4 regions of the Streptomyces sp. NPDC012835 genome follow, and region 2 is predicted to be linked to each of the others. Evidence: riboswitches for the same ligand, from Rfam matches in the RefSeq annotation. Region 2 holds a riboswitch; each other region holds the start of a gene.
The links. A riboswitch is a leader RNA that binds a small molecule or an ion and turns the genes downstream of it on or off. The one in region 2 is predicted to bind cyclic di-AMP.
Positions count from the first base shown of each region.

Region 1 (7,377 bases), on a different contig from region 2:
CGACGTGGCCGAACCCGCCCACCCGTCGGCCGTTCCACCGTGCGCCGACCGCCTGGGCGCAGTCCTCCACCACGGCCAGACCGTGCCGTCGGGACACGGCTTCGACGCGTCCCATGTCCACCGCCTGCCCGAACATGTGGACGACGAGCACCGCGCGGGTGCGGCTCGTCACGGCCGATTCCAGCTGGGAGAGGTCCATCAGATAGGTGTCGGGCTCGCAGTCCACCAGCACGGGACGCGCACCTACGGCGGTCACGGCGAGGACGGAGGCGTGGAAGGTGTTGGCCACGGTGACGACCTCGTCACCCGGGCCGATGTCCAGCGCGCGGAGCGCCAGGACGATGGCGTCCGTGCCGCTGTTCACTCCGATCGCGTGGGCGACCGAGTTGTAGGCGGCGAATCGTTCCTCGAACCGGGCGACGGCGGGTCCGAGTACGTAGTCGCCCTTCAGCAGCAGGGCCCGTATCCGGTCGGTGAGTCCGTCCAGGTCGTCGAACTGATCACGGTAGTCGTACTTGGTGACGATCACGGTGAGCTCCGCAGGTCGTGGAACGGGGGACACTCCGAGACGCCGTGCGGCGGGCGGGGTGCCGTCGGGGGAGGGGGCAGGCTCTCGACGTCTCGCGCTCTCGACGTCTCGCGCCGAACCGGGGCGCCGGTCCGGGCTGACGAGCCGGTCCGGCGGTGGTCCGCGCGGCCGGGCTGACGAACCGGTCCTCACGTCAAATCCAGGTCGCTGATCTTCGTGACCGGGTCGACCGGGCGGTGGGCCCGGCCCGGCAGGAGCGGGTCGATCACCATCTTGACGCGCTCCCTCGCTCCGACCGGCACGGCGGCTCCCGACGCCACCGCGGGAATGACCTCCGCGGCCGCGGCCAGCGAGAGCACGTGGGTGATCAGTGGCGTGAAGGTGGCCGGAGACCTGCGCAGGAGGCGTTGAGCGGCTTCCAGGTGCCGACGGGTGGTACCCCGGTGGCCCGTGAGGCCGACCTTCCGTCCCGCCAGGGTGCGGGTCCACGTGACGGCTCCGTCGACCGGGTGACCGCACACGTTCGCCCGGCGGACGGCGCCCAGGTCCACGCCCGGCAGCCCTGTGTGCCGGTCCCCCGGTCCGAAGCCACCGAACAGGTCGATCACGCCGTCGGGGGCGAGCACGTCCAGCGCCTCGGTGAGCGCACCCGGCGCCGCCTCCCGCGGGAGGCACAGGAAAGCGGCCGACACCTCCGGCAGCCCCTCGGGACGGTGACGCAGGATCGTGCTGCCGAGGAGATCGCGTTCGGAGAGGTAGCGCAGCCGCTCCTCGCGGGGGTGCACGAGATGCATCTGGCAGCCACGCAACTCGCCGACCAAGGCGGCCAGTACGGCGGTGGTGCCGGAGCCCCACACGGCGACGGTGTCCGTGCGCGTGACACGGCTCAGCAGCTCCCAGCCGTACAGCACGGCGCCGAGCGGTTCCACCAGCGGTGCGAGGTCGGCGACGAGCCCGGCGTCGGCGTCCACCAGCCCGGGCCCGTCCTGATCGTGCAGGAACAGCTGCCGGAAGATGCCGTCGTAACTGTGCCCGAGCACGCGGTCCTGGACCGACGGATCCACGGGGTTGAAGATCACCGGGCGGGTCCCGCTTCCGGTGGACACCGCGGCCAGCCCTTCGTGGCCGAGGACCGCGGCGGCGTCGGAACGCACGCGTCGCATGATCTGCAGGTCGGTACCGCAGACGCCGGCGCGCAGAATCCGGCAGATCCGTTCTCCCGGCGCGGAGGCGGAGATCTCCCGCTGCTCCAGCGCGCATGCCGAACTGCCCCGGACCATGGTCAGATTGCTGCTCGCCACGCGGGCTCCCCCAGGTCGCTGATGGTCAGACTGCGCCGGTAGGCACGGCGGATCTCGGCCGGTGTCACGTCCTCGACGAAGACGGACTCGCCCAGCCCCACGGGCAGGGGAAGGTGCTGGTGACCGTCACGGTGCCGGACGGCGTCGGCGAATCCGCGCAGCAGCAGGTCGGTGGTGACGCCGGGATGGCTGAGGGGGAGGCCGATGCCGTGCATCAGGTTCAGCGCGCGCAGTGCGTCGGTCCTGGAGAGCAGTCCGCGTTCCCGCGCCAGCAGGCAGCACAGTGCCATGTCGATCGCCACTGCCTCACCGTGCAGCAGGGGTGGTTCCGTGGACAGCTCTATCGCGGGGCTGAACGTGTGGCCGAAGTCCACCAGCCGCCGCAGTTCGTGCTCCCAGAGATTGGGCGACAGTTCCGCGAGCATCCCGTCGACCGCGCGCTGTATCACCCGCTGTCCGACGCCCGGTTGCGGCATCAGCCGGACGATGCGGTCGGCGTGGGAGAACATCAGCTCGAAGAGGGTCCGGTCCCGGATGATCGCCATTTTGATGATCTCGGCCAGGCCGTTGACGATGTGCCGCGTGGGCAGAGTCCGCAGAAATCCCTGATCCAGCAACGTGACCGAGGCCGGGAAGTAGGAGCCGAGGCGGTTCTTGTGCGACTGGTAGTTGATGGCCGTCTTGACGCCGACGGCCGCGTCGACCATTCCGACCAGTGTGGTGGGTACCCGGACGAACGGTATGCCGCGCCGGAAGAGGCTGGCGGCCAGGCCGACGATGTCGGTCAGCACGCCGCCGCCGATGGCCACGATCGGGTCGGCGCGGCGGTTCAGCCCCGCCCGGTCGGCCGCGTCGATGACCGTGAAGAGTGTGTCCGCGTTCTTGTGCCGCTCGTCGGTATCCAGCACCAGGAACTCGGGGCGCACCCCCCAGTGGTGGAAGTAGTCGCGGATGGCGGCCCCGCGGAGCTCGTCGATCCGCACGTCGACCACCACCAGCCGGTGCGCCCCCGTCCGCAGCCGGGCCGCGTCACGCAGGTCCGGGTTACCCGGCGCGAGGACGTTCTCGGACGGCCGGATCTCGTAGCTCTCGTGCCGGGTGGCTTCCACGGTCCATGGCCTCATCGGCGATCCCCTGTCCGGCTTTGAGGGCGTGTCCCGGAGAGAGCGAGCGGTGGAGACGACCCCGCGTGCAGCCCGGCCCCGCGCAGGGCGTCCAGCCCGTCCCGGCTGCCGAGCACCATGCGCCGCTCGAAATAGCCGGGGTCCCGGTCGGTCACGCCGTAGACGCCTCCGGCGCCGAGGTTGCGCAGCACGCTGGCCCGGTACTCGTCGCCCAGCAGCTCGACCACGCCGCCGCTGAGCACGGTGAGGTCCACCTCGGGGTCGAGCGTCGTCTGGGTCAACAGGATGCGGGCGAGGGGCAGGGTGAAGGCGTCCAGCAGCCGGACGGCGCGGGGGTCGCCGTCGTGTACGGCCCGCGCCAGCACGACGATCGGACGGTCACCGGACCGGGCCGGGGAGCGCAGCCACGCCGCTTGGTCAAGCGTGGTGAGCAGGGCCTCGATGCCCCGGCCGGAGGAGTAGGCGGCGAGGTGTCCGGGCACGCCGCAGTCGCAGCGGGCCACCACCGGCCGGCCGTCCATCGCGAACTCGACCGGCAGGTGACCGATCTCGCCCTGTAGGCCGTACACGGGGTCGAGCGGGATGTGACCGGTCCGCAGGTCGATGGTCCGGTAGGCGATACCGGTACTGACGGTCACCGCGGCGGCCTTGGTACGGTCCGGCGGCGCCTGCGCACGCAAGGCGACCGCCAGGGCCGAGACATCGTTGATCACCTTCCAGGTGAGCGCGGGGAGTTCGGCTCTCAGCGGTGTCAGGAGGTCGAACGGGGCGATCTCGGCCCCCCAGAGCGGTGCGCTGGCCCAGATGCGCCCGGTGTGCCCGTTCAGCGCGGCGCCCATCGACACCCCGACGCGGTCCAACGCGTGCTCCCGCAGTGCTTCCCGCGCACTGCGGACCAGGAAGTCGACGAGTTCCGTCTGAAGGTCGGCGGTCGGCCGATCGGGGTTGCCGTGCCGGCTGACCGCGGGCACACGGCTCAGCAGCCGTACCTCTCCCTCTTCGGTCAGCAGTCCGACGCGCCACCAGGTGCCGCCGATGTCGAACGTGAGGACGGGCTCCATCACCGACCGACCTCGGCCCAGGCCGCCTCGTCGACGAGCAGCAGCCCGTCCCCGCCGAGAATGCGCGTGGCGGCGTCGTCCGGCGGGACGTGTCCGTTGACGAGCCGTGCGACCGCCGTCGCCTTGGACTCTCCGGCGGCCAGCACGATCCGCAGGCGTGCGGCGGCCAGCACGTCGACTCCCAGGGTCAGCCGGACCGTACCGTCGTAGGGCTTCGTCACCGAGACGGGTTCATCCGAGGTCACCGGCGCGTCATCCGCGAACAGTGAGGCGACGTGCCCGTCCGTGCCCATGCCCAGCAGGGCGACATCGATCCCGGCGCCCCCGGTGAGGGAGGCCAGTCGACCCGCGTACTCACCGGCACGTGCCGCCAGATCGTCGCCCGGGACCGCGCGGATGGGGTGCCAGTGTTCCTCGGGCACGGCCGCGGGTCGCACCAGGGTGTCTTCCACAAAGGCGGCCGAGGTGGCCGACCGCTCGCCGGACACCCGCTCGTCGGTCTGCACCAGGTGGGCCGCGCGCCAGTCGATATCCTCCTTCGCGAGTAATCGATAGGCGGTGGCAGCTGTACTGGCGCCGGTCAGCGCCACCACACCACCTCCGGGCCGCTCGGCAAGCCTGGCCAACTCCGACTTGATCAGGTAGACCACGTCATCCGACAATGCGGCCAGGGTGGGGAATTTCTTGCTCCTCAGCGATATGCGCACAGCAAAACCTCCGAATGCCGCGGATAAGACGCACTTCCACAAGCGATCTCGCGCCACATTCCAGAGTGACAATCCCCGTCCATCACGACGGAGCCGGCGTCTCAGAAAGATCGCTATTTCCTCATTCTGTGCCGCCGGTCTCCTCTCGCACCACAGAAAACTCGCCTATATACGAACGACGTTGACCGACAGATTTCGCACAAGGGGGAGTTCGGGCAGGCCAGGAGCGTGATCGGATTTCTGTCGGGGTTCTGGTCTCCGTAGCTCTGAACACGGTCTATGCACTTTCGGCCACGGAGTTGGCAGGGCTCGTTCGGCGAGGTCAGGCCGACGTGCGGACCCTTGTACGGCTCTGCTCGGCGCGCCGGCCGACTCTATTGTCTTCACCCGCCCGTTGGGTGCGGGGCGATATCGCTGCCTTGATCGCCCTGGCGAACTCCGCGTCGAACCGCTCCCTGCCGACCTTCTGCGCGAGCCCGGTCGGTACCGGACCTGCGCGGCGGTGGCCGGCTCCGTCCTCGCCTCCTCGGCGCGCTCGCGCCGCGGAGCGTGGATCCGCTCGTCCCGCTCCCCGCGGGCGGCCTCCGACTCCGTGCGGCTCACGGGATGTCGCGCCAACGGATGCGGCGAGGCGGGAACCGGATGCGTACCGACCGGATCACCCAGCGAGGCCGAAGGTCTTGCCACGAGAATCTGTCCGTAATGTTCCGTTGCGCCCAACCTGCCCTGTTAGCAGGGGAGATGGGGTGCGGCGGGTGAGCAGGATCATATCCGTGACGTTGCGTGGTGACGCCGGGAAGAGGGAGGGCCATCTCGTAGGGGAACGGAAGATCCTTAATCCACACAGGGTGACGGGTGGTGCCCGGCGATATTCGTGTGACAGGACGCGGCGGAAAACAGCCGCTTGTTCCGGCCGTCCGACTCGCTTACGTTCACCCTCAATCCGGACGGAACGCCGAATCCTGCCGCCGACCGGAACACACATCCACCCATCCACGTGTGGCAGGAGCGGGGGACCCAGGTAGTACGCCGATCCGGACGAGCCGGAGCGGCTAGGGGTGAAGTCGCGCACCACGCGCGGCCGGGCATCTCCAGCCCGAACCCGACAGCTCACCTCGTAGGCGCCGGAGAGGAACGCACCATGCCCGCCAAGGGTAAGCACCGCCGGCCCAAGGCCAAGCCGTTCTCGCGCGGAATCATCGTCGCGGGTACGGGTGGCGCCGCCATCGCGCTGCCGCTCATCGGCGCCACCGGCGCGCACGCGGCCCAGCAGGGCGCCCCCGCCGCCGCGCCCCAGGCGGCGCCCGCCACGGCGCACACGGCGTCGAGCCTGCCGCTGTCCGCGCAGCGGTCCGCCGTGACGGCGACGACCGCGACGCAGGCCGCCGCGAAGGCGACCGCGACGACGAAGACGACCAAGGTCTACTCCGTGGTCTCCGGCGACTATCTTTCCAAGATCGCCGCGGAGCAGCGGGTGCGGGGCGGCTGGCAGCAGCTGTACGAGGACAACCGGCAGGCCATAGGCGGCGACCCCGAGCTGATCCACCCCGGTCTGAAGCTCAGCATCGGGACGCGGGCGGCCTCGGCGCCGTCCACCTCGTCGGGTACCGAGACCGACTCGTCGGGTGCCAGGACCGAAACGCCGGCGAAGTCGTCCGGTTCCGGCACCACCGCGCCCAAGTCCTCGGCTTCCGGGTCCGGCACCTCCACCGGCACCTCCGCCTCCAACACGGCCGCACAGACCACCGGCGCCGGGTTCACCAAGCCCGTCGACGCGGCGGTCGGCACCTCCTACCGCGCGGCGGGCGGCAGCTGGTCCAGCGGCTACCACACGGGCGTGGACTTCATCGCCTCCTCCGGCTCCACGGTCAAGGCGATCGGCGCGGGCACCGTCGTGTCGGCCGGATGGGGCGGCTCGTACGGCAACCAGGTCGTCATCCGGCACAGCGACGGCAAGTACTCCCAGTACGCCCACCTGTCCGCCGTGTCCGTCTCCGCCGGCCAGAGCCTCTCCGCCGGCCAGCAGATCGGCCTCTCCGGCGCGACCGGCAACGTCACGGGACCGCATCTCCACTTCGAGGTCCGCACCGGACCCGACTACGGTTCGGACATCGACCCGCTGGCGTACCTCCGCTCGCAGGGCGTCACCGTCTGACCCGTCCCTGACGGCGATCCGCCACCGGCCCGTCCCGGCCGTCGCCCGGCACCTCGTGCCGGGCGACGGCCGTTTCCGGCTATTCCCAGTTGGGGGAAACTTGACCGATGGGGTTTCTCACCCCTGGTCAACCCCTCCTTACGGTCGCGTAGGTCACATCTCCGGGTGAAGGATGTACCGCTGTGGCAGACGATTCGAGATCAAGAAGAAATGGCACGTTCGGGTCGTACGCGGCGATCGGCGACAGTTTCACGGAAGGTGTGGGCGACCCGGGACCCGACGGTCTGTTCGTCGGCTGGGCGGACCGGCTCGCGGTCCTCCTCGCCGACCAACTCCCCCTCTCCGGTACGACGGCGGACACCGCGCACGGGGACTTCCGCTACGCCAACCTCGCCGTACGCGGCCGGCTCCTCGACCAGGTCGTCGAGGAGCAGATACCCCGGGCCAGGGAGCTCGCCCCGGACCTGGTGACCTTCATCGCGGGCGGCAACGACATCATC
Region 1 is NZ_JBIBBW010000001.1:916,485-923,861, reverse strand. Features, by position in the region: gene ACFY6S_RS03960 (DegT/DnrJ/EryC1/StrS family aminotransferase) at 1-529, opposite strand, end outside; gene ACFY6S_RS03955 (dehydrogenase) at 718-1,830, opposite strand; gene ACFY6S_RS03950 (sedoheptulose 7-phosphate cyclase) at 1,812-2,954, opposite strand; gene ACFY6S_RS03945 (ROK family protein) at 2,951-4,015, opposite strand; gene ACFY6S_RS03940 (6-phosphogluconolactonase) at 4,015-4,722, opposite strand; cyclic di-AMP (ydaO/yuaA leader) riboswitch at 5,699-5,859, shown strand; gene ACFY6S_RS03935 (peptidoglycan DD-metalloendopeptidase family protein) at 5,864-6,877, shown strand; gene ACFY6S_RS03930 (SGNH/GDSL hydrolase family protein) at 7,060-7,377, shown strand, end outside.
Region 1: linked by a shared signal. The riboswitch ahead of ACFY6S_RS03935 (peptidoglycan DD-metalloendopeptidase family protein) and the one ahead of ACFY6S_RS20635 (C40 family peptidase) in region 2 are both predicted to bind cyclic di-AMP.

Region 2 (7,377 bases):
TCCTTTCCCACCGGAGACGCCGGGGCAAAGGAGGAACCCCACAACACCCTCGGATCGAGGTGTGTGTATCACCACACCCTGTCCTGTTCGGGGCGCGGTTAGAGTCTGTGCGCTGCCTACAAAAGGACGCTCGCCCACAAAAGGATGTCGCCCGGGTGGGCACGCAGCGCCCCACTGACGCCCGCCGGAGGCCCGGAACCGTGAAGCAGGACCCCTTCGACTGGACCGACGACGAGGCGCGGCGCCGTGCGGGGGCGGGACTGGTCCGCACGCTCCGGCCGCGCCCGGCCGGCCAGGACCTGCTCGACCTGGCGAGCAACGACTATCTGGGCCTCGCCAGGCACCCGGCCGTCACCGGGGCGGCGGCGGACGCCGCGCGCCGCTGGGGCGCGGGGGCCACCGGGTCCCGGCTGGTCACCGGCAGCACCGATCTGCACGCCGAACTGGAGCGCGAGCTGGCCGGGTTCTGCGGATTCGAGGCCGCCCTCGTCCTCTCCTCCGGATACGCCGCCAACCTCGCCGCGCTCACCGCGCTCACCGCCCGCGACGGGCTGCTCGTCTCCGACGCGGGCAACCACGCCTCGATCGTGGACGGCTGCCGGCTCTCGCGCGCCGAGACCGTCGTCGTCCCGCACGCGCGCCCCGACGCCGTCGCCAAGGCGCTCGACGCGCACCCCGGCCGGCGGGCACTGGTGGTCACCGACGCGGTGTTCTCGGTGGACGGCGACGCCGCTCCGCTGACGGAGCTGGCCGGGGTCTGCCGTACGGGCGGAGCCGCGCTGCTCGTCGACGACGCGCACGGCCTCGGCGTGCTCGGCGACGGCGGCCGGGGCACGCTCGACGCCGCGGGACTCGCCGGCGCCGACGGCGTGGTCGCCACCCTCACGCTCTCGAAGTCCCTGGGCAGCCAGGGGGGCGCGGTGCTCGGCCCGGCCCGGGTCGTCGACCATCTGGTCAACGCCGCCCGTACGTTCATCTTCGACACCGGGCTCGCGCCCGCGGCCGTGGGCGGCGCACTGGAGAGCCTGCGGCTGCTGCGCCGGGAACCGGCCAGGGCCGGCCGGGCGCGCGAGGTCGCCCGCGAGCTGCACCGGCGGCTCACCGACGCGGGGCTGACCGCCGTACGGCCGGACGCCGCCGTGGTCTCCGTACGGGCACCGTCACCGGAGGCGGCTGTGCGCTGGGCCGCCGACTGCCGCGCGGCCGGGCTCGCCGTGGGGTGTTTCCGGCCCCCGTCGGTGCCGGACGGCATCTCCCGGATCAGGCTGACCGCACGCGCCGACCTGACGGCGGGCCAGATCGACACGGCGGTCCGCACGGTCGTCGCGACAGCCCCGCGCTGACGTCCCGCCTGCACCTCGAAATCCCACTCCGTTCCGGAGAGCCCCTTCGCCACCTGGTCGAGAACGGTGAATCCGGATCATTGCTGTTCGGAATCGAGAAGAGAAGGAAAGGCCCGGCGAGCCCGGCATAACCGCCGCCCGTGGACGACAGCACCCGTGGAATATGCCGCACGGCCGTATCCGCCCTCCGCCCGTCGTCCCGTCTCTTCCTCTCTCTTCCCGTCGCGCGCCGGTGGCGGCGGGAAGCGAAATCGTCGACGCGGTAGCCGAATACGGTCTCCCGTCGCAGAGTTCACCGCATTGAGCGACAGATATATGCGGATCTCTGTGGAACGGTACGGGGAAGGACGCGATCAGTGGCAGGCTGTCGCGAAGCACAGTCCGAGGCCGTCCGCGCAGTCATCCGCTCTGTGTCGTCGTGCGGTCCGGTGTGGAAAGGGACGGCATCGTCATGGCAGACCATCAGGAAGCATCCATCACCCTGCCGAGTGATCCCGCCTCGGTACCGACGGCCCGAAGATATGTCGCCGATCTCCTGACGGAGTGGGGGCTGCCCGCCCGCGCGGAGACGGCCGACACGGTACGGCTGATCGTCTCGGAACTCGCCACCAACGCCGTGCAGCACACCCTCGGCCAGTCGCCCACGTTCACCGTGGAGATCAGGCTGGAGCGCGAGGAGCGACTGCGCATCGGTGTGACCGACAGCCATCCGCGCTGGCCGCAGCGGCTGCCGGCGGCCGTGCAGCAGGACAACGGCCGGGGGATGGTCATCGTCCGCTCGCTGGCCGCCGAGTACGGCGGACGGCTCTCCGTCACACCGACCCCGGAGGGCGGCAAGACCGTCTGGATCGCGCTGCCCTGGACGGTGGCGGGGACGGCCGCGGCCGTCCAGGTGCGCGGTGGCTGACCGGCGGGACCGGCCGGCGCCTGGCCGGTCCCGCCACTGATCACCGCTTGTCCGCGCCCGGCCCGCGAGTCACGACCGGGGCCGGTTCAGTTCACCCGTCCGTACCAGGCGCTCCTGGACCAGATCTTCTCCAGCCGCACCCGGGAGCCGGACTTCGGGGAGTGCCAGATCTTTCCTCGGCCCGCGTAGATCCCGACGTGGTACACGTTTCTGCCCGAGTGGAAGAACACCAGGTCTCCCTTGCGCCGCTTCGAGGACGAGATGTGCCGCGTCCTGTTGTACTGCTGCTGCGCGGTGCGCGGGAGCTTCTTGCCGGCCTTCTTGAACGAATAGACCGTCAGCCCCGAGCAGTCGAACCGGTACGGTCCTGTGGCCCCCCATTTGTACGGTGAGCCCTTCTTCGACGCGGCGACTTTGAGCGCCTTGACGGCGTGCGTCGCCGCCTCGGCCTCGGGCGCCGCGCCCGGTACGAGCATCGTGCCGCCGACAGCGGCGAGCGTGAGGACCGATACCGCGCCGGTCCTGGACAACAAAGACGGGACATATGTCTGCGCGGACATTGCGCAACCCTTCGTCAGCCGCCTGTGAAGGATGACCTGTCGGGTTCGGGCTGGCGAAGTTGCCCGGCCGCTGAGCCCTGTCGGAGACAGTTCCCGCGGCTTCACCCCAAGGGACGACCACGACTGGCGTCGTCCCGTACTGCTCGGGTCCTCCACTCCTGCCGATCCACTCTGTCGACTCAGACACCCGGAACGGCGGCAGGACTCGGCGTCCGCCCGGATCGCCCCGCCGGGGGTGGCGGGGGCTTGTCGTCCCAGGGATCTTGACCCAGGAGCGCGCCGATTTCCGAGCTGAAACGACGATATGTGAACTTCCTCACGGCTGATCCATAGGAGTGGCGAAGGGGTTTTTCCTACCGGGTTCCTGACGCCCGATGAGGTCCGCGCCTGCGGGGCATCAGGGCCGCGCCATAGCGGACCGGCCGCAGCGCGCAACTCGACTCCTCCGAAATGTGTCAGCAGTTCATACGTTGAACGGGTGAGGGTTTCTCATATGGACGCGCCCGTACGGGAACAGCCCACGGCGTTTCACCCCCGCCACGCTCCCGCCGCACCGCTTCCGCTCCTCACCCGCCGACGGAACCGAGCCGGCGCGCGGAGGTCTTCCGGCTCTCGATCACGTGGTCGATCAGCCCGAACGCCCTGGCTCCCGGCGCGTCGAGGATGGTGTCCCGTTCGACGGCGTCCGCGATCCGGTCCGCGCCCTGCCCGGTGTGCCGCGTCAGCATCGAGGTCAGCAGGGAGCGCTGACGCAGCATTTCCCGGGCCTGGATCTCCAGATCGGACGGCTGGCCGCGCAGGGGCTCCTCGGCCCTCGGCTGGCGCAGCACGAACCGGGCGCCCGGCAGGGCCATGCGCTTTCCCGGCGTCCCGGCGGCCACCAGGACGGCGGCGGTCGAGGCGGCCTGCCCGAGACAGGTCGTCTCCACGTCGCAGGTGACGAGCTGCATGGTGTCGTAGATCGCGGACAGGGCGTCGACCGAACCGCCGGGCGAGTTGATGTAGACCCGGATGTCCTGGTCGGGCGCGTCGTATTCGAGGTGGACGAACTGAGCGATCACGTCGTTCGCCGCGGTCTCGTCGACGGCGGTGCCGAGGAAGATGATCCGGTCCGCGAAGAGTCTGGAGTACGGGTCGAGCGTCCGGCTCCCGTTGGCCGTCCGCTCGGTGAACTCGGGCAGGACGTAACGGGCCGAAGGGCTGTTCATGGGCATACCTCTCCTCGGTGCGCGGGTCTCCACGGGCGGACGCGTCCGTAGAAAATGTACAGGACGTACAGAGTGACCTGATGGTGTACCGAGGAGAGACCCGGTGGCGTACCGGGGACGAAAGGGGCCCCACTCCAGGCCGACGGTGTCGATCCGGAGTGGGGCCGGTGGTCCGCGCCACGGTGGGCGGCAAGCGCGGCGCCGCTACCCGGGTCGGTGCGGCGCGGGGCCGGCTACGCGCTCAGCCGGGTGACGCACTGGGTCCAGGGGTAGAAGCCCATGCCGGACGCCGTGGTGTTGAAGTCGTGCTGCGTCTTGGCGGACTTCCGCTGGAGTTCCCCGTACCGCATGCCGTCGATCCCGTAGGCGGGGGCGTATCCGGGCTGGGCGAGGAAGGTGAAGCACTCGCCGAAGAGGAACTCCTTGGACAGTCCGGTGCGCTCCGCTGCCCAGTCGAGGAAGTCCACGACGGTACGCCAGCCCATGTTGACCTGGACGTCGCACATGGCGCGCAGGTGGCGCACGACGCGCCAGATGTACGTCTCGAACTGCGCCGCGCGGATGGCCTGGGCCTGGGCGGCGGGGGTGGCGCCGTACAGCTTCAGATACGCCTGCTGGGAGGCGTCCAGGTCCTTGCGGCCGAACAGATCGGCTGCCGCGTGCCAGTACTCCCACTCGCGCCAGAACGCCTGGCCCTCGGTGAGCGGAACCTGCATCGGGCCGGCGAGATTGAGCAGCGGGGAGGCCGCCCTTTCGGCGGAGAGGACGAAGTTGATGCCGTGTGAGTACTCGTGAACCAGGATGTTGATCAGGGTGAGGAGAGAGGTCGCCTTGCCCTGGGTGATGTAGAGGCAGGCTCTGGGGCTATTGGTCAGATAGTCGACCGCGATGTCCTGGCCGCCGGTGATCACCGAGGTCATGTACGCCGGGGTGGCGTCCAACAGGAGCGTGTCGTCCGCGGGAACCTCCACCAGGTGGTTGCGGGCGTAGTCGTTGCACGCTTTGGCGACCCGTTCATATGTCTCTGTGAAGCGGTCCGCCGGAACCGCCCACTTGGTGCCGGCCGCTTCCCAGACCTCGCCCACCGTGCTGTCGTGTGGGATCCTCAACAGGACGGCCAGTTCGGCGGCCAGCTCCTCGACGACGGGCATGTCCCGTTCGAGCCAGGCCGTGGCGGTGAGGTCCAGGTCGGACGCGCTCGGGGCGAAGTCGTAGAGATCGGTGATGAGTTGGGGGGGGGGTAACCCTCGGTGTAGACCGGGCTCGTGGTGGTCTCGCGCAGTGCCTGGAACATGACGCCGAAGTCGTCGGAGCCCAGGCCGGGTGCCGACACCACCTTCTCGAAGGCGGTGAGGTGACTGTCGACTTCGGTGATGTCCGCTGTCGGGAACTGTTTCTTGAGGATGGCCATGGTCTCCCGGCAGTAGGCCGCCGCGGAGAGGCACTGCTGACGGGGCGTGCCCTGGAGCGACAGCGGCATGAGCCGTTCGGTTTCGAGGGCGATCTTCTGGGCGGCGCTGCCGAGGAACCCCTGGAGCCAAGGTTCCGGCGAGGGCCGGGAGAAGGGTCTGCCGTGGAGCAGCGTGATGTAGAAGGCCCCGTCGCCGCAGTCCTGTACGCCCATGCCGGGCTGGGGGTAGGCGAGTTGGGTGGCGAGGAGATCCAGTTGCTTGTCGGCGGTCGTCTTGAGGCCGGGGTCCGTGATCTCACCCGTCCGCTTCTTCAGGGAGCCGATCGCCGTGTTGGCGTCCTGTACCTCCTTCTCGGTGGGGAGGAACAGGCTCTTGATGTCGGCCGCCCGCCCCGAGGTGTAGCCGGCGACAGGGTTGAGCCGGGCCCAGAGCGCGGTGATGTCCTCTTCGATCTTCGTGATGGCCACGGCTCAGTCCCTGCGCCCCTGAGACGGAACGACGACCGCAAGGTCCTTGTACGGGTACGGCGGGAGGGGGTGCTCCTCCTTCGGCCAGACCTCCTTCTCCCATTTGGCGATGTTGGATGTGATGAGATCGTCAATGCTCCAGCTCGTAGGCTTGTCGTTCTGTGCGAGCAGCACATAGGGAGCGCAGGCCAGTGCGGTGGCGGCGGTGCCGGGGGCGGAGTAGATGGCGCGGCCCGCTGCGTAGATCGCTTTGTACTGGGGCTTGCCGAAGTCCTCACCGCAGAGGGTGACACTCCGGGCGATGGCGTACTTGTGCTGTTCCAGCCGTGTCTTGACCTCATCCGGAGTGGGGTAGACGTGTTCTTTCCCTTGACGGTCCACGAAGGACTCGGCGGGGATGGTGCCGCAGTCCTCGATGAACAGGTTGCTCTCGACGCCCTTCTGGCTGTCCGCGACGATCGCAATCGCGATGAAGGACCAGGCGTAGGCGGGGCCGCGTACCGTCACGCTCTTGTTGGCGCAGATGACGTGGGCACCGGGAAGCGGAGGGTGCCGCTGGGCCTTGACGGATCCGAAGAGCCGGTAGGTCGCGTCGAGCAGTGGGGTGGCGTCGTAGACATCAAGGTCGGCCCCGCCGTCCTTGCGGGCGGAGGGTACGGAGTAGAGCTTCGATTTCAGATCCGCTTTCGCGAGGTGGTATCCCCACAGCGCGCCGTTCAGGCCGCAGAACGAGGAGGCCGTGCCCATGTTGATCTGGCCGATGTTGGCGTCGGCGGTCTCGCAGCGGTCGTAGGTGACGATGCCCGCGGTTCCCTCGTCCAGGATCGTGGCGTCGGCCGGGCTCACGGAACCCACCGAGAGCTTCATGGTGGCGATGTAGCCGGTGCCCTGGCTGGGCGGATGTGCGGTGAGATCCCCCATGGGATTCATGTATCCCATGGCGTAATTCTCCATGGGGCCGAAGGCGTTGGTGACCGCCGATGCGATGTTGCCGGGCGTCGGATTGTTGGACATTGAGGAAGTCCTTTCTGTGTGGTGCAGCCGGAAATGATGGAAGGGGAAGTTTTCAGTGGTGGGGAGGGAGGGAAACCCAGGAGTGCCCCGGGCGGTTCTTCATCTTCTTCTCCAGCCAGTCGTACTGGCGGTGCTTCTTCACGAAGTCATCGGCGGAGAAGGGTGTTCCGCAGGAGTTGCCCCAGCGTCCTTCGAAGGTCATCGCGGCGGCCATGTCGCTGTCCATGACCTTGCCGTCGTTCGCTCCCCATGGGTAGAACGGCCCCTGCCCGTGGTTGCCGATCCGGGCGTCGTCCAGTTCCAGATGGCCGCAGATCGTGCGGGAGCACGGTGTTTTGTCCATCCCCGTGAAGACGTCGTGGTGATCGGAAATGATGTCTCTGGCTTTCACGGCGGTCAGCCCGGTGGCGTCCTTCAGCAGCTGGTCGAACCGCACGCGCCGGGCGCCGTTGCCGCGGATGTCCGA
Region 2 is NZ_JBIBBW010000004.1:562,311-569,687, reverse strand. Features, by position in the region: gene ACFY6S_RS20645 (8-amino-7-oxononanoate synthase) at 201-1,343, shown strand; gene ACFY6S_RS20640 (ATP-binding protein) at 1,795-2,250, shown strand; gene ACFY6S_RS20635 (C40 family peptidase) at 2,337-2,810, opposite strand; cyclic di-AMP (ydaO/yuaA leader) riboswitch at 2,815-3,018, opposite strand; gene ACFY6S_RS20630 (ATP-dependent Clp protease proteolytic subunit) at 3,377-4,018, opposite strand; gene ACFY6S_RS20625 (hypothetical protein) at 4,252-5,169, opposite strand; gene ACFY6S_RS20620 (hypothetical protein) at 5,124-5,897, opposite strand; gene ACFY6S_RS20615 (histidine decarboxylase, pyruvoyl type) at 5,901-6,911, opposite strand; gene ACFY6S_RS20610 (C45 family autoproteolytic acyltransferase/hydolase) at 6,964-7,377, opposite strand, start outside.

Region 3 (7,377 bases), on a different contig from region 2:
GGACTCGTCGTCGTAGTGCGTGTAGTAGAGATCGATGTAGTCCGTGCCCAGGCGGGTCAGCGACGCCTCGGCGGCGGCCTTGATGTTGGCCGCCGACAGCCCCTTGTACCGGGGGTGCGCGCCGACCTTGGTGGCGAGGACCACGTCGGAGCGGTTACCGCGCGCGGCGAACCACTTCGCGAGGACGGACTCCGACTCACCGCCCTGGTGCCCCGGAATCCAGGACGTGTACGTGTCGGCGGTGTCGATGAAGTTGCCGCCGACTGCCGTGTACCCGTCGAGTACGGCGAACGACTCCTTCTCGTCGGCGGTCCAGCCGAAGACATTGCCGCCGAGGTTGAGCGGGTAGACCTGGAGGTCGGACTTTCCGAGCGTACGCAGTTCAGTCATGCGTTGTTCCAACGCGGAACGCGGCCGTCCCATTCCCCGGCCCGACGTCCTGAAGACCGGCATCGGCCCGGGGCGGGAGGGGGCCGGGTCCGGGGAGCGGACCCGGAACCGGCCGGGGTTGTCAGGGGTTGATGCCCTTGCCGTGCAGCCAGGCCATCGGGTCGACACCGGCGCCGCCGGCCGTGTGGACCTCCAGGTGCAGATGGGGCCCGGTCACATTGCCCGTGGCGCCGACCCGGCCGATGACGTCGCCGGTGGAGACCTTCTGGCCCGCCGTGACGGTCATCGAGGACTGGTGGGCGTACCAGATCTCCGTACCGTCATCCAGCTCCAGGACGGTGCGGTAGCCGTACGAACCCGACCAGCCCGCCGACTTGACGGTGCCGCTGTGCACGGCCTTGACGGGCGTGCCCGTGGGGGCGGCGAAGTCCAGGCCGGTGTGCTGGCCGGAGGACCAGAGCGAGCCGGCCTGACCGAAGGTGGAGGTGATCGTGTACGACGAGGTGGGAAGGGCGTAGCTGGCGGCCAGCTTGGCGAGGCGCTCCGCCTCCGCCTTGGCCTCGGCTTCCGCCTTGGCCTTCGCCTTCGCCTCCGCGGCTTCCTTCTCGGCCGCGGTCTGCTGCTTCTTGGCCTGCGAGGCGGCCTCGACCGCTGCGGCGGTCTCGGTGGCCGCCTTCTGGGTGGCGTCGGCCTCGGCCTGCTGCTGCTCGGCCTGCTGGAGGATACGGGCGCGGAGCGCCTCGCCGGCGGTGGTGCCCTGCTCGCTGTCCGCGGCCGTCAGACCGGCGGAGGTGAGGGGCGCCTGCGCCAGAACCTCCGACGCGGTGTCCCGCTCGGCGGTGGAGGAGGACCCCATGCCCGGAAGGGATGTGGCGTCCGGGAGATTGTCCGCGATGACATCGGGCAGGGATATGGAGACGGCGGGCTTGTCCTGGGCCGTGGCGATGCCTCCGGCGCCGACGGCGGCGATGACACCCACGCCGAGGACCGTGGAGCTGCGGGCGAGTCCGCGCTGCTTGGCGACGCGGTGCCGGCCGCGTACGGGGCGGACGGTCTCCTCGGTGGGGTTCCACTCACCCCAGGACCTCTCCGCCTCGCCGCTCTCGCCCAGGCCATGGCCGTAGGGGAGATTGTCAGCCGGTGCGACGGTTGCTACGGGCCCTTCGAGGGCAGGCTTGTTGGACGCCACTGGGGCGCACTCCTTTCCTTCCTTCTCGCCTACCGGGTTAGCTGACGGGTTCGGAGCAGGAAGGTCTCCTACGAGGGTTCACGCTGCCCGCGCAAGGCAGCGAAAGCTCCCGATTCACCCCAATTGATGGTTCCCCGGTTCCCTCGCGGGATTCGGCGCGTGCGGCACGGTGCCATCTCTGGCGACGGCTGGGACAACCGCGCTGCGTTATCGAACGTTAATAGAGACCAGGGCGTTATTCCAAGCTGTTCCCGATGATCGTTAACAACTTCGCAACGGACACACCGGGACACAAGAGCGCTCAAACGGGCGAGTTGACCGGCCGTCCGGCACTTTCACGTTTCTGATGGTGTGTCATCTGTTATGCGGAGGGGCATCCGGCGATCACACAGCGTGGTGATCGCGCGACGGGGCCCGTCCGCTCACGGAACGGCCACGCCGGTGCCGCTCGCCCGCTCACGGAAGGACCACGCGGGGGCGGCGCGCTCACGGAACGATCGGCATCGTCCTGCGCCGCTCCGGCTGCGTCGGCGAGGGTCTGCTGACCGCGAGCAGCGCCATGTCGTCCTGGCTCCCGCCGCCGGTGTGCAGCCGTACGTCGTCGATCAGCGCCTGGAGCAGTTCGTCGGGCCCCGGGAAGATCCGCCCGTCCAGCCGGTCGCGCGGGGCGTAGAAGACGCCCTCGCGGTCGCGCGCCTCGGTGAGCCCGTCCGTGTAGAAGAGCAGCGTCGCACCGTCGGGGTACGGCTTCTGCTCGGCGCGGTCCGGCCACGAGCCCAGCTCGCTCATCCCGAGGGGCAGCGCGGGATCGCTCGGGACCAGAATCCGTACGCCCCCGTCCCCGAGCATGATCAGCGGTTCGGGGTGCCCCCGGTTGAGCAGCCGCACCACGGCCTCACCGTGCGGGATCTCGGCGAGCACGGCCGTGGTGAACCCCTCGAAGACATCGACCCCGGCCCGCCGTGTCCCCTCGCGCAGCAGCGCGCGCTCCAGCCGCCGCGCCACCCCCTCCAGCGACGCCTCCTGCTCGGCGGCCTCGCGGAAGGCGCCGATGAGCACGGCGACCGCCTCGACCGCCTCCAGCCCCTTCCCCCGTACGTCTCCGACCACCAGCCGCACCCCGTAGGGCGTGTCCTGTACGGCGAACAGGTCACCGCCGATGAAGGCGCCCTCCTGCGCCGCCTCGTACCGCGCGGCTATCCGCAGCCCGCCGATCCGCTCGGCGGGTCTGGGCAGTACGGCGCGCTGGGCGGTCTCGGCGATGATGCGGGCGGAGGCGAGCCGCTCACCGCTGCGTCTGACGACGCCGGTGATGTACAGGGCGAGCAGGGAGACGACCAGCACGGTCAGCAGCTGGCTCAGCGACTCCAGGGTCATCAGCGAATTCGCCCGGATGTGGAGCACGATCTCGGCGACCAGGGAGATGACGGAGACCAGGAACGTGCCGAGCAGCGGATAGAACGGCGCGGCGACCAGCGGCGCGGCGGCGAAGAGGGGCGCGGCGGTCACCCGGGTCGGGGTGGAGATGTCGAGGACGATGCCGCCGATGATCACGAGGGCCGGGAGGAACGTCACGATCCGGCGCCCGGCCCGACCGCGCGCACCGGGCCGCCGCCACGAGTCGCGACCGCGGCGGGTGTGCTTCGCGTGCTCCTCGCCGAGGTCGCCCGGCCCCCAGAAGCCCGCGCCGTCGGCCGCCCAGAACGCACCGCCGCCACCGGCCCGCCGGCCGTGGCCGCCGATGCTCGCGTAGAGCTTGCTCAGCTTCCCCACCAGTCGTCTCCTGCCCGGTCCGCTCGCGGCTGCGGACGGTACCGCGTCCACCCAGGCTGGCCGTCACCGCCGGGGGCGGCGACTCACCGTCGGCCGAGTGGGCTACGGTCCGGGCCCGGTGCCGGGTGCCGGTCGCCCGGCCCGCGTCCCGGCGAGGTCCCGGTGACGTCCCGTACAGCACAGCCGTACTTTTCACGGTACTTGTCAGGGCTTGTCATGGCTTGTCGTGCCCTCCCGCGCCCGAACCGCCGCCGGGGGAAGCCGCCGGAATCGCGTCGCACGCACGACGAAGGCCCGGATTCACCAGGAATCCGGGCCTTCGTTTTCTTCCAGTAGCGGGGACAGGATTTGAACCTGCGACCTCTGGGTTATGAGCCCAGCGAGCTACCGAGCTGCTCCACCCCGCGCCGTTGAAGACAACTCTACGGCATCCGGAGGACGGTCATGACCACCCCCTGCCGGAGCGGGTCAGGCGGCCTCCAGCACATCGGCCCGCACCGCGGCGGCCCACTCGACCAGCAGTCGCTGATAACGCTCCTGGTCAGCGGGGAGGAGCACGCCACCGGACCGCGTCCACAAGGCGCGGATCTCCTCATTGACCACAGCGGCGGACCTGATGGGCCGGGCCACGCGGGCACCACGTAAGGCGCCCCGGGCACCGGAAGAAGAAATGGATGAGGAAGCGAACATAGGAACAAGGCTACGGCCAGCCACTGACAATCGGCAGAGCGTATCCCCGTACATCCGTCCGAGTGACCCGACTCACCTTCCTCCGCCCGTCCTCCGCGCAGTCGCCAGGCCCCCTCCGCGCCTGACCCGGCTCATCCCTCGGCGCCGTACTCGTGTGCGGGTCCGCCCTGCCACTCCACCCAGGCGGGGTCGTCCAGCAACTCCCAGGCATCGGGCAGCCCGGCCTGCCGGAGGAACTCGATCAGGTGGTCGTCGGAGTGGGCCAGCCCCATGATCCGCCCCCGCACGGTCACCCGCCGGCCCCCCGTCCCGGACGCTCGGTGTACGACGATCGGCACTTCGTTCATATGCTCACACCACTCATACGGCCAAGGGTGCGACGTTCTCGCGCCGACCGCAGCATCTGGCCGCCGCACTTTCCGGAGCGGGGGCCCGGCAGCGCCGGTCAGCAGCCGGCCGGGGCGCCGCGTCCGCCGGTGAGCCGGTCCCCTCTCGGCTACGGGTCCGGGGGTGTCATTCCGCCTCGGCCCGGCCGCTTCCCGCGCTCGTCAGAATCGCGGTGGCGACCACCTCGAAGAGGTGGTCGGCGCGCGGCGCGAGCGAGGGTTGGTCGCCCAGCCAGGCGAGCGCCGCCACCAGCGCGAACAGATCGGCGCCATCGATGTCGGTCCGCGCCGCGCCCGCGGCCTGGGCACGGGCGAGGAGCCGTGCGCCGGCCGCGCGCAGGGTGACGCACGAAGCGTGCAGCGCGGATTCGGTGTCGTCGATGGCGGCTGCCATGAGGACGGTCACACCCCGGTACTCGGTTGTCCACGCGACGCAGTCGCGCAGCCACGAGACGAGAGCGTCTTCGGGCGGCCTCGACGTCGCGAACTCGTCGGCCTTCGCCGTCAGTGCGTCGAAGCTCGTGCGAAGCAGGGCATCGAGCAGCGCCTCGCGCGTCGGGAAGTGACGCAGCAGCGTCGCGAGCCCGACATTGGCCCTGCGCGCGATGTCACGCAGGGACACCTCGACGCCTTGCTCGCCGATGGCGGTGCCCGCTACTGCGAGCAGGTGGTCGCGGTTCTTCCTGGCGTCGGCCCGCATCTGCCCCTCTTGACTATCCGGATCAGTGGTCCATATATTCGGATCAGTGGTCCATTTATATGGATCGCTGATCCGGATAAGCGTATCCCGCAGCACGGGCAGGAGAAAACGATGCCGACACCCACGATGAGAGCGGTCCGGCTCCATGAGCACGGCGGCCCCGAGGTTCTGCGGTACGAAGAGGTGCCGGTTCCCGAGCCGGGGCCGGGCGAGGTGCTCGTACGCGTCCACGCGGTCGGCGTCAATCCCCCCGACTGGTACCTGCGCGACGGCATGTCCAACCTGCCTCCGGAGACGAGGCCGGCGTTCGACCTGCCGGTGATCCCGGGGACGGACCTGTCGGGCGTCGTCGAGGCCGTCGCCTCGGATGTGGCCGGCTTCGCCGTCGGCGACGAAGTCTTCGGCCTCCTCCGCTTCCCCAGCTTCGACGGCAGCACCTACGCCGAGTACGTGGCCGCTCCCGCGTCGGACCTCGCGCTCAAGCCGGCCGGCATCGATCACGTGCACGCCGCCGGGGCGCCCATGGCCGGGCTCACCGCGTGGCAGTTCCTGATCGACCTCGGGCACGATCACCCCTCGCCCTTCCAGGCGGCGCGGCATCGCCCGGTACCGCTGGACGCCGACGTGACGGTGCTCGTCAACGGCGCGGCGGGCGGGGTGGGGCACTTCGCGCTACAGCTGGCGAAGTGGAAGGGCGCACGGGTCATCGCGGTGGCGTCGGGCGCGCACGAAGCGTTCCTGCGCGAGCTGGGCGCCGACCGGTTCATCGACTACACCAAGAGCCGCCCCGAGGAACTCGTACACGACGCCGACGTCGTTCTCGACACCGTCGGCGGCCCCGGCAGCAAGCGTTTCCTGCGCACGCTCAAGCGCGGCGGCTCCCACTTCCCCGTCTTCTTCGGCGAATTCGACGAGGAAGAGACCGCCGGGCTGGGTGTCACGGTCACGGGCACGCAGGTCCGCTCGAACGGCGCGCAGCTGGCCGAACTGGGACGCCTGCTCGACGCGGGCACGGTCCGCACCGCGATCGACAGCACGTTCACGCTCGCGGACGCCCGAGCAGCGCACGAACGCGCCGCCCGGGGGCACATCCAGGGCAAGATCGTCCTCGCGGTCGCTTAGGAACGAGTCGTTTCACCGACGCGTCCGGCGCTCGCCCCCGGGGGACCTGTGGCCTTCGAGGCAGGACCCCGGAACCACGCCGGGAACGCCGACGGCCCCCGGTCGGATGCTCTCCGACCGTAGCCCCCGCGCGAGCGGGGGTGGTCCCCGCTCCGCGAACCGGCAGGCCCCCGGCTGACGGTAGTCCCCGCGCGAGCGGGGGGCCCGGGCCGCGAGTTTTCGCCCGCCACGTCCGCGTGCCCACCTGCTCCGCCGTGCCCCTCCGTCCCAGCATGCAGGCTCGGGCGGAGGGCACTCTTTCGTTCTTCCCCAGGGCCGCACGTGGGTGGGAACCTGGCGACGACCGCGAGAGTTTACGCAGATGATGCCGACGGGTCTTTGTGCGGCTCGTAGCCTGGCATCCCGAACACACGTACTGGGGGCAACAGCCATGGCAGCACGTCACATCGGGAAGAACATTCGTGAGGTGCGCAAGGTCCGGCAGCTGACCGTGCGCCAACTCGCCGGGAAAATCGCGGTCAGCGTGAGCACGCTGGAGAAGTACGAATCCGGCGACCGGAACCCCCCGCCCGGCGTCATCGCCCAGTTGGCGCGCCACCTCCACGTCGGGCCCGACCGGCTGACCGGGCAGCCCTACCTGGGCGGCGCCGAGACCGACGACCAGGTCCAGGCGGTCATCCCCGAGCTGCGTCGCGTACTCCTCACCTACGACAACCCGGACGATTTGATCACCGCTCCACGCCCACTCGCGGTGCTGGCCGCCGAGATGGATCACGTGGCGCGGATGCGGCAGGACGGCCAGTACGTACCGATGGGCCCGCTTCTGCCCGGCCTGCTCTCAGAGCTGACTCACGTGGCCCTCGCCGCCCGTGGTGACGAGCAGCGCCGTGCGTTCTGGTGGCTCGCACGCGGGTACCGGGCAACGAACTCACTCGCGCACAAGCTCGGGTACCACGACCTCAGCCTGACGGCGGTGGAGCGCGTGCACTGGGCGGCCGACCGCTCCGGCGACGCGCTCATGCAGGTCACGGCTGCGTACCTCAAGGCCGGCGCGATGGTCCGCATGGCCGCGTTCGGATCGGCCCGGCGGCTCCTCGAGGGCTTGGAGCAGGAAGTGGAGCGTCTGG
Region 3 is NZ_JBIBBW010000005.1:19,266-26,642, forward strand. Features, by position in the region: gene ACFY6S_RS21465 (aldo/keto reductase) at 1-390, opposite strand, end outside; gene ACFY6S_RS21470 (M23 family metallopeptidase) at 512-1,579, opposite strand; cyclic di-AMP (ydaO/yuaA leader) riboswitch at 1,591-1,747, opposite strand; gene ACFY6S_RS21475 (PP2C family protein-serine/threonine phosphatase) at 2,066-3,157, opposite strand; tRNA gene ACFY6S_RS21480 (tRNA-Met) at 3,686-3,759, opposite strand; gene ACFY6S_RS21485 (hypothetical protein) at 3,821-3,982, opposite strand; gene ACFY6S_RS21490 (hypothetical protein) at 4,174-4,389, opposite strand; gene ACFY6S_RS21495 (TetR/AcrR family transcriptional regulator) at 4,556-5,128, opposite strand; gene ACFY6S_RS21500 (NADP-dependent oxidoreductase) at 5,240-6,250, shown strand; gene ACFY6S_RS21505 (helix-turn-helix domain-containing protein) at 6,681-7,377, shown strand, end outside.
Region 3: linked by a shared signal. The riboswitch ahead of ACFY6S_RS21470 (M23 family metallopeptidase) and the one ahead of ACFY6S_RS20635 (C40 family peptidase) in region 2 are both predicted to bind cyclic di-AMP.

Region 4 (7,377 bases), on a different contig from region 2:
GGCCCGCCGATCCGGACGGCCGCGGCATGTGGGGCGTCCTGCGCTACGTACCCGAGGAGCTGCCCGATACCGACTCGTGGGGCGACACCGGCACCGAGGACGACCGGCCCGACGCGACGGCGTCCGGGCCCGCGCCCGAAGGCCCGGGCCCGGACGGGCCGTGACCGGGCCGGCCGCGTCGCTCGCGCACGGCCGGCCCGGTGCTGCCGTGGTCCCGCCGCTCAGAGCAGCGGGCCGGCCACGACATCGACCGCCGAGGCGAACGGCGTGCCCGAGCCGTCCCGCCGGGGATCGGGCGCCGGCAGGTCCACCGGGGTGCCGTTCTTCTTCGCGGCCTGGGCCGGGCTCGCCCCCGCCCAGGCCAGGACGAGCATGTCCTCGCCCTTCAGGAACCGGTGACAGCGCACCCCGCCGGTCGCCCGGCCCTTACGCGGATACTGATCGAACGGCGTGAGCTTGGCCGTACGCACCGAGTCGTCCAGGGTGCCGTGCGAACCGGTCACCGTGAAGACCGCCCCGTCGGCCGCCGGATCCACGGCCGTGAAGGAGATCACCGAGGCCCCCTCGGCCAGCTTGATGCCCGTCATACCGCCGGCCGCCCGGCCCTGCGGCCGCACCTGAGCGGCCTGGTAGCGCAGCAACTGGGCGTCGGAGGTGATGAACACGAGGTCCTCCTCGCCCGTCCGCAACTCGACACCGCCGACGATCCGGTCGCCCTCCCTCAGAGAGATGACCTCCAACTCGTCCTTGTTCGAGGGGTAGTCGGGCACCACCCGCTTGACCACGCCCTGGAGCGTGCCCAGGGCGAGCCCCGGGGACGACTCGTCCAGCGTCGTCAGACAGATCAGCTCCTCGTCGCCCTCCAGCGCGAGGAACTCGGTGACCGCGGCCCCGCCCGAGAGGTTGGGCGCCGACGCCGTGTCCGGCAGCCGCGGCAGATCGATCACGGAGATCCGCAGCAGACGCCCCGCCGAGGTCACCGCGCCGATGTCGCCGCGCGCCGTCGCGGGCACCGCGGACACGATCACATCGTGCTTGGTGCGCTTGCCGTCCCCGCCCTCCAGCGGTTCGCCGTTGGCCGTGCGGGCCAGCAGGCCGGTGGAGGAGAGCAGCACCCGGCACGGATCGTCCGCGACCTCCAGCGGCACCGAGGCCACCGAGGAGGAGGCGGACTCCAGCAGTACGGTGCGCCGGGGGGTGCTGAACTTCTTGGACACGGCGGCCAGTTCGGACGAGACCAGCTTGCGCAGCTCGGCATCCGAATCCAGGATCCCGGTCAGCTCGTCGATCTCGCCGTTGAGCCGGTCGCGCTCGCCCTCCAGCTCGATCCGGTCGAACCGGGTGAGCCGGCGCAGCGGCGTGTCCAGGATGTACTGCGTCTGGACGTCGCTCAGCGAGAAGTGCTCCATGAGCCGCTCCTTGGCCTGCGCCGAGTTGTCGCTGGAGCGGATCAGCCGGATGACCTCGTCGATGTCGATGAGCGCGACGAGCAGCCCCTCGACCAGATGCAGCCGGTCGCGCCGCTTGGTCCTGCGGAACTCGCTGCGCCGGCGCACCACGTCGAACCGGTGGTCGAGATAGACCTCCAGCAGCTCCTTGAGGCCCAGCGTCAGCGGCTGGCCGTCCACCAGCGCGACATTGTTGATGCCGAAGGTCTCCTCCATCGGCGTCAGCTTGTAGAGGTGTTCGAGAACGGCCTCGGGCACGAAGCCGTTCTTCACCTCGATGACCAGCCGCAGGCCGTGGGCGCGGTCCGTGAGGTCCTTGACGTCCGCGATGCCCTGGAGCTTCTTGGCGGAGACCAGGTCCTTGATCTTGGCGATCACCTTCTCGGGGCCGACCGTGAACGGCAGCTCCGTGACGACCAGGCCCTTGCGGCGGGCCGAGACGTTCTCCACGGTCGCCGTGGCCCGGATCTTGAAGGTGCCCCGGCCCTTCTCGTAGGCGTCCTTGATGCCGGTCAGTCCGACGATCCGGCCGCCGGTCGGCAGGTCGGGTCCCGGCACGAAACGCATCAGCGTCTCCAGGTCGGCGGCCGGGTGCTTGATCAGATGGCGTGCGGCCGCCACGACCTCACCGAGGTTGTGCGGCGGCATGTTCGTCGCCATGCCGACGGCGATCCCGGAGGCGCCGTTGACCAGCAGATTCGGGTAGGCGGCGGGAAGAGTGACCGGTTCCCGCTCCTGGCCGTCGTAATTCGGCTGGAAATCGACGGTGTCCTCGTCGATCGACTCGGTCATCAGTGACGTGGCGTCAGCCATCCGGCACTCGGTGTACCGCATCGCGGCCGGCGGGTCGTCGTTGCCGAGCGAGCCGAAGTTGCCATGGCCGTCGACGAGCGGCAGCCGCATGGAGAACGGCTGCGCCATGCGCACCAGGGCGTCGTAGATCGACGCGTCCCCGTGCGGGTGAAGTTTGCCCATCACCTCGCCGACGACGCGGGCGCACTTCACATAGCCGCGGTCGGGGCGCAGGCCCATTTCGTTCATCTGGTACACGATGCGGCGGTGTACCGGCTTCATACCGTCCCGGGCGTCGGGCAGGGCCCGGGAGTAGATCACCGAGTAGGCGTATTCGAGGAAGGAGCCCTGCATTTCATCGACCACGTCGATGTCGAGAATCTTCTCCTCGAAGTCCTCCGGCGGCGGGGTCTTCGTGCTGCGGCGGGCCATCGCGGCTGCGGCTCCTTCACAGGTTCTGTACGGCAACTTCTGGAACTGACGCGGACCATTGTGGACCGCGCCACTGACAACGCCGACCTCGACCCGTCGTTAGCGCGGGTGTCGGGGATGTGCGGCAGGGGAACTTCGCCAGGTGTCGGCGCGCTTGCATACAGTGGCAGGACTTCCTCCATATCGCGATCGAAGGGACGTACATGCCCATGGGTCACACGGCCACAGCGCAGGCCGGTTCCGGCGGCCTGACAGCTACTGAGCACCGCCTTGCCAACGGCTTGCGCGTGGTGCTCTCCGAGGACCACCTGACCCCGGTCGCCGCGGTCTGCCTCTGGTACGACGTCGGCTCGCGCCACGAGGTCAAGGGGCGCACGGGCCTCGCCCACCTCTTCGAGCACCTGATGTTCCAGGGCTCGGCTCAGGTGTCGGGGAACGGCCACTTCGAACTGGTGCAGGGAGCCGGCGGCTCCCTCAACGGCACCACCAGCTTCGAGCGCACCAACTACTTCGAGACCATGCCGGCCCACCAGCTGGAGCTGGCGCTCTGGCTGGAAGCCGACCGGATGGGCTCGCTGCTCGCCGCGCTCGACGAAGAGTCCATGGAGAACCAGCGGGACGTCGTCAAGAACGAGCGCCGCCAGCGGTACGACAATGTGCCATACGGTACGGCCTTCGAACGACTGACCGCACTCTCGTACCCCGAGGGCCACCCGTACCACCACACGCCGATCGGTTCCATGGCCGATCTGGACGCCGCGACGCTGGACGACGCCCGCGCGTTCTTCCGTACCAACTACGCGCCGAACAACGCGGTGCTGTCGGTCGTTGGCGACATCGACCCCGAGCGGACACTCGCCTGGATCGAGAAGTACTTCGGCTCGATCCCGTCCCACGACGGCAAGCAGCCGCCGCGCGACGGCTCGCTGCCCGAGATCATCGGCGAGGAGCTGCGCGAGGAGATCCGCGAAGAGGTCCCGGCGCGCGCGCTGATGGCCGCCTACCGGCTGCCCCACGACGGCACCCGCGAGTGCGACGCCGCCGACCTGGCGCTCACCGTGCTCGGCGGCGGGGAGTCCTCCCGGCTCCACAACCGGCTGGTGCGGCGCGACCGGACCGCGGTCGCCGCGGGCTTCGGGCTGCTGCGGCTGGCGGGCGCCCCCTCGCTCGGCTGGCTGGACGTGAAGACGTCCGGCGGCGTCGAGGTCCCCCGGATCGAGGCCGCGGTCGACGAGGAACTGGCCCGGCTCGCCGCCGAGGGCCCGACCGCCGAGGAGATGGAGCGCGCCCAGGCCCAGTTGGAGCGCGAGTGGCTGGACCGGCTCGGCACGGTCGCGGGCCGCGCCGACGAACTGTGCAGGTTCGCCGTCCTGTTCGGCGATCCGCAGCTGGCCCTGACCGCCGTCGACCGGGTGCTGGACATCACCGCGGCCGAGGTCCGGGCCGTGGCCGCCGCCCGGCTGCGCCCCGACAACCGGGCGGTACTGGTGTACGAGCCGCTCACCGCCGAGGACACCGCCGAAGCGGCCGACCAGGACGAGACCGACGACCAGGAGGGGGCGGACCAGTGACCGACGCTGCCGTGACCATGGACTTCCATCCGCAGCCGACGGCCGGCGAGGCCAGGCCGTGGGCCTTCCCCGCCCCCGGGCGCGCCACGCTCGGCAACGGGCTGACGGTGCTGCGCTGCGACCGCCCCGGCCAGCAGGTGGTGGCCGTCGAGATCAACCTCGACGCCCCGCTGGACGCCGAGCCCGCCGGACTCGACGGCGTCGCCACGATCATGGCGCGCGCGCTCTCCGAGGGCACCGACAAGCACACCGCCGAGGAGTTCGCCGCCGAGCTGGAGCGCTGCGGCGCCACGCTCGACTCGTTCGCCGACCATCCCGGGGTACGGGTCTCCCTGGAGGTCCCCGTCTCCCGGCTGCCCAAGGCGCTCGGCCTGCTCGCCGAGGCGCTGCGCGCCCCCGCCTTCTCGGACAGCGAAGTGGAGCGGCTCGTCCGCAACCGGCTGGACGAGATCCCGCACGAGAGCGCCAACCCCGGGCGGCGCGCCGCCAAGCAGCTCTCCAAGGAGCTGTTCCCCGCCTCCCTGCGCATGTCACGGCCGCGCCAGGGCACCGAGGAGACGGTGGAGCGCATCGACGCGGCGAGCGTGCGCGCCTTCTACGAGGCGCACGTACGCCCCGCCACGGCCACCGCGGTGATCGTCGGCGACCTCACCGGCGTCGATCTGGACGGGATCCTCGCCGACACCCTCGGCGACTGGGCCGGCGACACCACCGCGTCCCGGCCCGTCCCGCCCATCACCGCGGACGACACCGGCCGGGTGGTCATCGTCGACCGTCCCGGCGCCGTCCAGACCCAGCTGCTGATCGGCCGCATCGGCGCCGACCGGCACGACCGCGTCTGGGCCGCCCAGGTGCTGGGCACCTACTGCCTCGGCGGCACGCTCACCTCCCGGCTCGACCGGGTGCTGCGCGAGGAGAAGGGCTACACCTACGGCGTACGGGCCTACGGCCAGGTGCTGCGTTCCTCGGCACCCGACGCGCCGGGCGGGGCGACCGGCGCCGCGATGCTCGCCATCAGCGGCTCGGTGGATACCGCTTCGACCGGGCCCGCGCTGGAGGACCTCTGGAAGGTGCTGCGCACGCTCGCGGCCGAGGGGCTCACCGACGCCGAGCGCGACGTGGCCGTGCAGAACCTGGTGGGGGTGGCCCCGCTCAAGTACGAGACGGCCGCCTCCGTCGCCGCGACGCTCGCCGACCAGGTCGAGCAGTTCCTCCCGGACGACTTCCAGGCCCAGCTGTACGCGCGGCTGGCGAGCACCGGCACCGTCGAGGCGACGGCCGCTGTCGTCAACGCCTTCCCGGTGGACCGGCTCGTCACGGTGCTCGTCGGGGACGCCGCGCAGATCAAGGAGCCGGTCGAAGCACTCGGTATCGGCGAAGTGACGGTGGTCACCGGCTGATCCGCCCTTTCCTGGAACCCCGGCGACCTCGGTTGCCGGGGTTCCGCCTTTATGTCCGCTTCCTTGGTGAAGGCGCAGTCTGTCCTGTGGTGTATGTGACAAAACAGTCTGTCCGTTTGGTGATTGAAAGATCAGCCGCTTAGCGTCGGTCCGGCTGTTCGCCCGTTGCGCCGCATCCGTGGCATCGGACAGCCATCGCCGAGTCCCCGTCAGGCGCGAGCCCAGGGGAGCCGGGGACCCACCGTCCCTGGGGTGAATCGGACCGCCTTCGCGGGGCTCTGCCCGTGCGGAGGGGCCCGTAGGAGACCTTCCTGCTCCGAACCCGTCAGCTAACCCGGTAGGCGAGAGGGAAGGAAAGGACCAGCCACCTCATGGCGTTCACCCGTGCCACCGGGAAGCACCGTGCCCGCAGCCGAATGAGCCGCAGGGGCGCGAGCGCCGCCGGCGCCGCGACACTCACCGCCACAGGGGTCATCGGAACCCTCGCCGCCTCCCCGGCGCTCGCCGCCGACGCGCGGGCCGAGACCGCCTCGCAGACCGGCCTGAGCCAGGCCGTCGCCCTCGGCGAATCCCTCCCCGCCGTGATCGACGACCAGGCCGAGGCCCAGCGCCACGCCGCCGACCGGGCCGTCAGGATCAAGGCGGAGGCCGTCGCGAAGGCGGAGGCCAAGCGCATGGCGGAGGCCCGCGCCAAGGAGATCCGCGCGGAGCGGGAGCGCGCCGCCCGCGCGGCGGAACGCGAGCGCCTCAACACCTTCCGGCTCCCGATCGCGGGCTCGTACATCACCACCGGGTACCGCACCGGCGGCTCGCTGTGGTCCTCCGGCAGCCACTCGGGCGTCGACTTCCGCGCCGCCACCGGCACTTCCGTCGTCGCCGTCGGCGCGGCCACCGTGGTCGAGGCCGGCTGGGGCGGCTCGTACGGCAACAACATCGTGCTGCGGATGAGCGACGGCACCTACACCCAGTACGGCCACCTCTCCTCCATCGCCGTCTCGGTCGGCCAGAGCGTCGCCGCCGGAGAGCGGATCGGCCTCTCGGGCGCCACCGGCAACGCCACCGGCCCGCATCTGCACTTCGAGGCGAGGACCGGTCAGGAGTACGGCACCGACATGGACCCCGCCGCGTATCTGCGCGCGCACGGCGTCAGCGTCTGACGACGCGCCCCGCGCCCCGGCCGTCGCCCGGCCGGGGCGCGGGGCGCCTCCTGACCGGCCGCCCGCCCCGGTCCGCCGCCGTTGGCCAAAAGATATCCATGGATTTCGGGCACCCTTCGGAAATTCGCGTTGGTTGCAATAGAGTCACGGAACAGGCGTCAATCGGCTGCGTTTCGCGCGGATTAAGGCGGAGGTTCGGACATGCGCATTCCCGCGCACTCGGTATGCACGGCGATTCGCGACGACATCGTCTCCGGTCTGTTCGAGCGGGGCAGCAGACTCACCGAGGAACACCTGGCGCGGCGCTACGGCGTCTCCCGCGTCCCGGTGCGGGAGGCCCTGCGCACGCTGGAGTCGGAGGGCTTCGTGACCACGCGCCGCCATGTCGGCGCCTGTGTGGCCGAGCCCTCGGAGCAGGAGGCGGCGGACCTCCTGGAGGTACGGCTGCTGCTGGAGCCGCTGGGCGCGGCGCGAGCCGCCCAGCGCCGCACGGAGGCGCATCTCAAGGTCCTGCGCGGCCTGGTCAGGCTGGGGCAGGAGCGGGCCAGACGCGGCCAGGGCGAGGACCTGCGCTCGC
Region 4 is NZ_JBIBBW010000001.1:1,715,691-1,723,067, reverse strand. Features, by position in the region: gene ACFY6S_RS07055 (CobW family GTP-binding protein) at 1-164, shown strand, start outside; gene ACFY6S_RS07050 (DNA topoisomerase (ATP-hydrolyzing) subunit A) at 222-2,672, opposite strand; gene ACFY6S_RS07045 (M16 family metallopeptidase) at 2,882-4,243, shown strand; gene ACFY6S_RS07040 (M16 family metallopeptidase) at 4,261-5,643, shown strand; cyclic di-AMP (ydaO/yuaA leader) riboswitch at 5,830-6,002, shown strand; gene ACFY6S_RS07035 (M23 family metallopeptidase) at 6,015-6,800, shown strand; gene ACFY6S_RS07030 (GntR family transcriptional regulator) at 7,002-7,377, shown strand, end outside.
Region 4: linked by a shared signal. The riboswitch ahead of ACFY6S_RS07035 (M23 family metallopeptidase) and the one ahead of ACFY6S_RS20635 (C40 family peptidase) in region 2 are both predicted to bind cyclic di-AMP.